Regions from separate parts of the Methylomusa anaerophila genome, predicted to be linked through region 2. Evidence: riboswitches for the same ligand, from Rfam matches in the RefSeq annotation. Region 2 holds a riboswitch; each other region holds the start of a gene.
The links. Region 2 has a riboswitch for thiamine pyrophosphate ahead of thiS (sulfur carrier protein ThiS). Riboswitches for the same ligand answer to the same signal wherever they lie in the genome.
Positions count from the first base shown of each region.

Region 1: another riboswitch for thiamine pyrophosphate. It lies ahead of thiC (phosphomethylpyrimidine synthase ThiC); the one in region 2 lies ahead of thiS (sulfur carrier protein ThiS).
Region 3: another riboswitch for thiamine pyrophosphate. It lies ahead of thiE (thiamine phosphate synthase); the one in region 2 lies ahead of thiS (sulfur carrier protein ThiS).

Region 1 is NZ_AP018449.1:2,876,602-2,878,867, forward strand. Features, by position in the region: gene MAMMFC1_RS12920 (hypothetical protein) at 1-544, opposite strand, end outside; TPP riboswitch at 814-928, shown strand; gene thiC (phosphomethylpyrimidine synthase ThiC) at 1,033-2,266, shown strand, end outside.
Region 2 is NZ_AP018449.1:3,841,377-3,843,642, reverse strand. Features, by position in the region: gene thiH (2-iminoacetate synthase ThiH) at 1-409, opposite strand, end outside; gene MAMMFC1_RS17340 (thiazole synthase) at 430-1,200, opposite strand; gene thiS (sulfur carrier protein ThiS) at 1,204-1,404, opposite strand; TPP riboswitch at 1,472-1,581, opposite strand; gene MAMMFC1_RS17330 (Nif3-like dinuclear metal center hexameric protein) at 1,666-2,266, opposite strand, start outside.
Region 3 is NZ_AP018449.1:3,319,627-3,321,892, forward strand. Features, by position in the region: gene MAMMFC1_RS14995 (spore germination protein) at 1-744, shown strand, start outside; TPP riboswitch at 784-890, shown strand; gene thiE (thiamine phosphate synthase) at 1,022-1,672, shown strand; gene MAMMFC1_RS15005 (YerC/YecD family TrpR-related protein) at 1,800-2,117, shown strand; gene hisZ (ATP phosphoribosyltransferase regulatory subunit) at 2,121-2,266, shown strand, end outside.

The DNA of each region.
Region 1 (2,266 bases), 960 kb from region 2:
TAGGCAGCTCATTGGGGCCGACCACATTCACCGGATCGTTGCAGCCGGTGCCAATCGGCGGGAAACGGAAGAAGGTATTGCAAGTCCTGGTAATGCCGACAGGCATGATAATTTGGGGACAAGAAATGTTGGGATGCACAACCAGCAAGTCAACCGCTACGTTGACTCCTTGACAATCCGGCGCTAATTCTTCTGATGCGGCAGTGATAAATACTTCGGCAACGCCGCTGGGCGGGAAGGTAGGTGGGCAGCAGCAGGCTGTACGGGGCCCTAAACGGCAATTGCCGGTTCCCGGAAAGTTAAACGTACAAGAGATATTCTGAGCGCATATGAGACGGACTTCTTCAACAGAGATGTCGTGGCACTCGCAGTTCGGGGTGATGTTGACAGGTGCCAAATCAAGCCCAAAATTGGCCCGGCAATTTGGGTCGGAATGTATTGCACAGCAATCAGTGCAAAGGTTGTTAGGGTCAGAACATGACTCTTGACGAACGGCATTTTCAAAAATGGAAAAGTTGGGCACCTGTAATTTGGTTTGTTCCATTACCAATATCCTCCTTTAGTTTTACTAACATACCGGTTTTGCCGGTACTATTAAATTATTGCTTGGAAAGGGGGCAGTTATAGTGGACTACTAGGGCATAAGAGTGAGTTATGTGTTCTTAGTACATAATATGAGCATCAGGTTGAAATGTGCAAAAACCGATAAAATATTGATTTTGTTAGAGTTTTCCGTAAGCGCGTTTTTGGTACTTTTTTATAATAACCCTTGTCAGCGGCACTATTATGTGGTAAAGTCAAAATTAATAAAAATATAGGCGCTAGGGGGGCCAGATGAGGCTGGCTGAGATATAGACCCGATTCTAAGTCTATGACCCTCGAACCTGATGTGGCTAGTACCACCGTAGGGAAGCGGATGATGATGACAAACGGCAAGCTTACTACGTGCAATCGTATATAGCTCGCCGTTCCTATTTTTTGTTTGTTAATTAATCCTGAATTTCCGGGCATACACAAAGGAGGAGCAGAACTGTGGAATACAATACTCAGATGGACGCCGCCCGCAAGGGCATTGTTACCAAACAAATGGAGATTGTGGCTCGCAAAGAAAAAATGGATGTTAACCGGCTGCAGCAACTGGTAGCTGCAGGAAAAGTTGTCATTCCCGCCAATAAAAATCACAAATCCCTGGATCCGGAAGGTGTGGGAAACGGTCTCAGGACTAAAATCAATGTCAATATTGGGGTGTCGAAAGACTGCTACAACCTTGATTTGGAGCTTGAAAAAGCAAAAAGAGCCATTGAACTCAAGGCCGAAGCCATTATGGACCTGAGTTGCTATGGCAAAACGCAGGAATTCCGTCGGCGGTTAATCGCCATGGCGCCTGTCATGATTGGTACGGTGCCTATGTATGATGCCGTCGGCATGCTGGATAAAGAATTGAAAGATATTACAGTGGATGAATTCTTCAGTGTAGTGGAACGACACGCTGAAGATGGTGTGGATTTCATGACTATCCATTCCGGTATTAACCGGGCCACTGCCGAAAAGGTGAAAAACAACAGGCGTCTAACGAATATCGTGTCCCGCGGGGGATCCTTGCTTTTTGCCTGGATGGAATTGAATAACCGGGAAAACCCCTTTTTTGAATATTATGACCGCCTCTTAGACATCTGTGAAAGGTATGATGTAACCATTAGCCTGGGAGATGCCTGCCGGCCCGGTTCCATCCACGACGCCACCGACGCGGCGCAAATTGAGGAACTGATTGTGCTGGGCGAACTGACCAAGCGGGCTTGGGCCAGGAATGTGCAAGTCATGATTGAAGGTCCCGGTCATATGGCGATTAATGAGATTGCGGCCAATATGCTCCTGGAAAAACGGCTGTGTCATGGCGCTCCCTTTTACGTTTTAGGTCCGATTGTAACCGATGTTGCGCCGGGCTACGACCATATTACCAGCGCTATCGGCGGGGCTATCGCCGCCGCCAGCGGCGCGGATTTCCTCTGCTACGTTACTCCCGCCGAACATCTGCGCCTGCCTGATCTGGAAGACATGAAAGAAGGCATAATCGCCTCCCGCATCGCGGCCCATGCCGCCGACATCGCCAAGGGAATTCCCGGCGCCCGCGACTGGGACAACGCCATGAGCGCCGCCAGGGCGGAAGTCAACTTCCCGCGTATGATTGAACTGGCTATTGATCCGGAAAAAGCCGGACGCTACCGGGAGCAATCCCAACCGGAATGTGAAGACACCTGCACTATGT
Region 2 (2,266 bases):
CGGACGAATGAATGCGGGATTCGCCTGTCAACAGCAATATGTGTTTTAACCCGGTAGCAGCAATTTGTTTTGCCTCTAGAGTAACTTCCTCAAGGGACAATTTTTTTCTCGCAATTTTATTGGCAGTTTGAAACCCGCAATATACACAGTGATTTACACAATAGTTGGCAAGATACAATGGTGTATAGAGCAAAATGGTTTTGCCGAAGTTTTGTACTGTTTCCCGGTGAGCCCGCTGGGCCATGGCCTCAAGCTGGTGTTCAGCCGCAGGAGACAATAGGGCCAGATAGTCTATAACCGATAAGCGTTTTTTATCTAATATTTGTAAAATTGTACCTTCCTTGACCTGGTCAAAAAACTCATAAAAATTAAAGCCATCATACTTTTCAAGTTCTCTATAGACACTCACATTGCTCACCTCCTGCCGAACTACTCATGTAAAAAACCTGTCAACGGCGAGGACGCACTGGCATAGTCCCGTACGGTACCAGGTCCCGCTAAATACGCTAGTCGACCAGCCTCCACAGCTAACCCAAAAGCTTTCGCCATGGCTATGGGATCATCGGCTGTCGCAACCGCAGTGTTTACAAGTACTGCCGCCGCTCCCATCTCCATAGCTTCCGCCGCTTCCGATGGGCGTCCGATTCCTGCATCCACAATAATTGGCACAGATATCTCTTCGATTAGAATGCCAATGAGCTCTTTCATCTTTAACCCGCGGTTTGTTCCGATTGGGGCTCCTAAAGGCATTACTGCCGCCGCGCCGGCTTCAACCAGTTTTTTAGCTGCCATTAGATCAGGACACATATAGGGCAAAACGACGAATCCTTCCGCCGCCAAAACTTCTGTCGCTTTGATGGTTTCCATATTATCCGGCAGCAGATACCTATGATCTGAAACAACTTCAATTTTAATCCAATCACCACAACCAGCCGCTCTTGCTAACTGAGCAATACGGATTGCTTCCCCGGCATTTCTTGCACCGGATGTATTAGGCATGAGTATGCAATCTTGCGGAATATAGGAAACAATGTTCTCTTCTGGTTGATCAGGGTTTACCCGTCTAAGCGCTACCGTTATCACTTGCGAACCGGAAGACCTGACAACTTCCGGTATTAATTTATTTGACGCAAACTTGCCTGTCCCTAGGAACAAACGACTTGTCAAATTTTTACCGCCAATTGCAAATGTATCAGACATAATTTAACCCCCTCCTATAAAGGCCACAATCTCCAAACAATCAGTATTTTTTAAGATGATATTGGGCCACTCTTCTTTTTTGACGATTGTTCCGTTATACTCCACAACGATAACAGCAGGCTTCAACCCTTTCTCTTGGATAAGTGCAGCCAAAGTTGTTCCGTTGGCCACTATTTCTTCTTTTCCGTTGATTGTCAGCGTCATAGTCAGCCTCCGTTCCATTCAATTATGACAAGGCAAAAAAGCGTACCCGCTCAGCAGGCACGCTAATATCTCAAATTAACGCCTTTCCTACGCGGGCATTATCCCGTTCAGGTCTAGAGGTCAGGAACTCTTTAGTTCCACTCTCAGCCCATAACATGAGCTCCCTCGGCCGACATATTAATTGTTTCTATGTCCTCTATTTTATATTATATTTGACAAGGCGTCAAACAATTTGTGAATTATCTGTGAATTATCGGGCAGTCAGTATATAGACAATACATTATTGCTAATTGTATTGAAAATAATTTCCACATCCCAGTTGGCTTGCCGCGCACATTGACGCAAATAATTTGTAATGCCAGGTATTACAAGGTTTTCCGTGGGAAAATGTCCGGCGTCAATTATGGCTAGATCATTAGCTACTGCTTCTTGGGCTTCATGATACTTGACGTCACCGGTCACCAGCACATCCGCCCCGGCGGCAGCGGCGCTTGGTATCAAGGCCGCGCCGCTGCCGCCGCATACAGCAACTTGCGTAATATTTTTATCCGCGTCACCGGCTATAACGACATAGGGAATACCTAGTGCCTGTTTCACATCATCAGCAAATTTACGGAGTGAAACAGGCGCTGCAATGCGTCCTATTCGTCCCAATCCATGAATAGCGCCGGCATTTAATAATGGATATTCATCATAAGCTACCTCTTCATAGGGATGGGCTTTGATCATGGCGCTGATCACAGTGTGGCTGAGCTTTTCCGGTATAATAGTCTCTAATCGATATTCATCCGCATATTCAAGCTGTCCCTGTTTACCAAGATAAGGATTGGTTCCTGCCAAAGGGAAAAAAGTACCTGTTCCA
Region 3 (2,266 bases), 520 kb from region 2:
GTTGCGGTTCACCTTTTAGAGGGGCATGTCTGCCTCATTGTTGATACAACGCCTGATGCTATGATATTGCCTACTACCTTCTGGCATCATGTGCAGCATGTGGAAGAGTATCATCAAAACCCCCTGATCGGCTCCTATCTGCGTTTGGTGCGGCTATTTGGCATACTCATGTCTCTGCTGTTGCCGCCGGTGTGGCTTGCCATGAGTTTGCAGCAGCATCTTTTGCCGGAATCTCTCGCTTTTTTGGGCCCGCGTGATCCGGGGATTATTCCGCTGGGAGTGCAGTTTATTCTCGCGGATATCGGCGTTGAACTGGTTCGTATGGCTACTGTTCATGTTCCGTCGGCGCAATCAACCGCTTTAGGATTCATCGGCGCTTTTATGCTGGGAGAATTTGCGACCAAAGTCGGGCTGTTCGGCAATGAGGTCATTTTTTATACGGCTGTTGCGGCGGTAGGAGGATTTGCAACACCGAGTGTAGAGCTTTCCATGACTATGCGCTTTTTCAGAATCGGCCTGCTCCTCCTCGTAATGTTTTTCAAATTGCCTGGTCTGTTCATTGGGATCATTGCGATCTTTCTGATAATGTTAGGGACTAAATCTTTAAATTTTCCCTATCTTTGGCCGTTATTCCCCTTTAATTACCAGGCAATGAAAGATGTCATTTTCCGGCTGCCGATACCGAAGAAAGTCCTCCGTCCGGCCATGCTCAAGCCCCAGGACAAGGACCGGCAGGAGAAGTGATTTCAGACTATTGCCAGCTGCATATAAAAGATGTAATATAGAAATTACCAAGGGAGCTCATGTTATGGGCTGAGAGTGGGCTGTAAGCGCCAGACCTTTTACCTGATCGGGATAATGCCCGCGTAGGAAGGTAATGGTAATGATTTGGCGCGCCTCATTTTGTGAGTCGCGCTTTTTGGTATTATGGGCTCCCCGCGTAACTATAGCGGCGGCCAAACAGGCTGACATTGTGCTAAATTATATTCTGGGTATAAACAAGTGATGAGGAGAGTAGCCAATGAAAAACTTTCATCTGGAGAATCTGATAGCTGCCGACATTTACGGCATAACGGCGGCAGACTATTCATTAGGGCGCACCAATGTGGAAATTGTCGACTTGCTAATCGCTGCCGGAATCAAAATTATTCAATACCGGGAAAAAAAGAAGCAAGCGCGGGCGAAATATGAAGAGTGCCTTATTATCCGGGAAAAGACCCGGGCTGCAGGTGTAACCTTTATTGTAAATGATCACATTGATTTGGCCATTCTGGTAGAAGCTGACGGTGTGCATATCGGTCAGGATGATCTGCCGCCGCAAGCAGTTCGCAAGCTGGTGGGCGAGAATATGCTTATTGGTCTTTCCACCCACTCGCCTGGCCAGGCTGCTGCTGCTGTTCGTCTAGGTGCGGTTGATTATATTGGCGTTGGTCCTATTTATACGCCGGGCATAAAAAAAGAGGATGTTTGCGCGCCCGTCGGGCTGGAGTATTTGGATTATGTGGCAGGCAATATAAACCTGCCGTTTGTTGCCATCGGCGGAATCAAAGAGCATAACATCAGATTGGTCAAAAACCATGGGGCGCGTACCATTGCCTTGGTCAGCGAAATCGTGGGCGCTGAGAATATTGGCGCTAAGGTTGCCGCGCTAAGGCAGGAAATGAACAGGTAATGAAGTTAATATATTTTCATATTGTAAAGAATCGAAGGATTAAAGCAGTAAAGCAGGGAATCTGATTTTGATGACGAATAGAAAAATTTAGATTTAAGTTTGCCGATTCGCGAGGAGGGCGGAATTTGTGCCGGTAAACCCTAAGCTTAAAGATGACTTAACCGACCGGTTATTTCAGGCCATATTGTCTTTACAGACTGAGGAAGAGTGCTACCAGTTTTTTGAAGATGTCTGTACAATTAGCGAATTAAAAGCTATGGCTCAGCGGCTGGAAGTAGCCAGAATGTTGAAGGCGGGCCACACATACGATGAAATAGTAGATCGGACAGGGGCCAGCACTGCGACCGTCAGCAGGGTGAAACGCTGTTTATATTATGGCGCGGATGGTTACAAACAGGTTTTACTTCGCCTTGAGGAAGAAAACAAGAGAATGGAGAGTTTATAGCATATGAACCGGGACCAATATGTACCGCAAATACCTTATGGAACACGTGACTTGCTGCCGCGTGAAGCTAAGCAGAAGCGAACGGTGGAGAACTCCTTGGCGGATTTATTTACAAAATGGGGCTATGAAGAGGTAATCACGCCTACTTT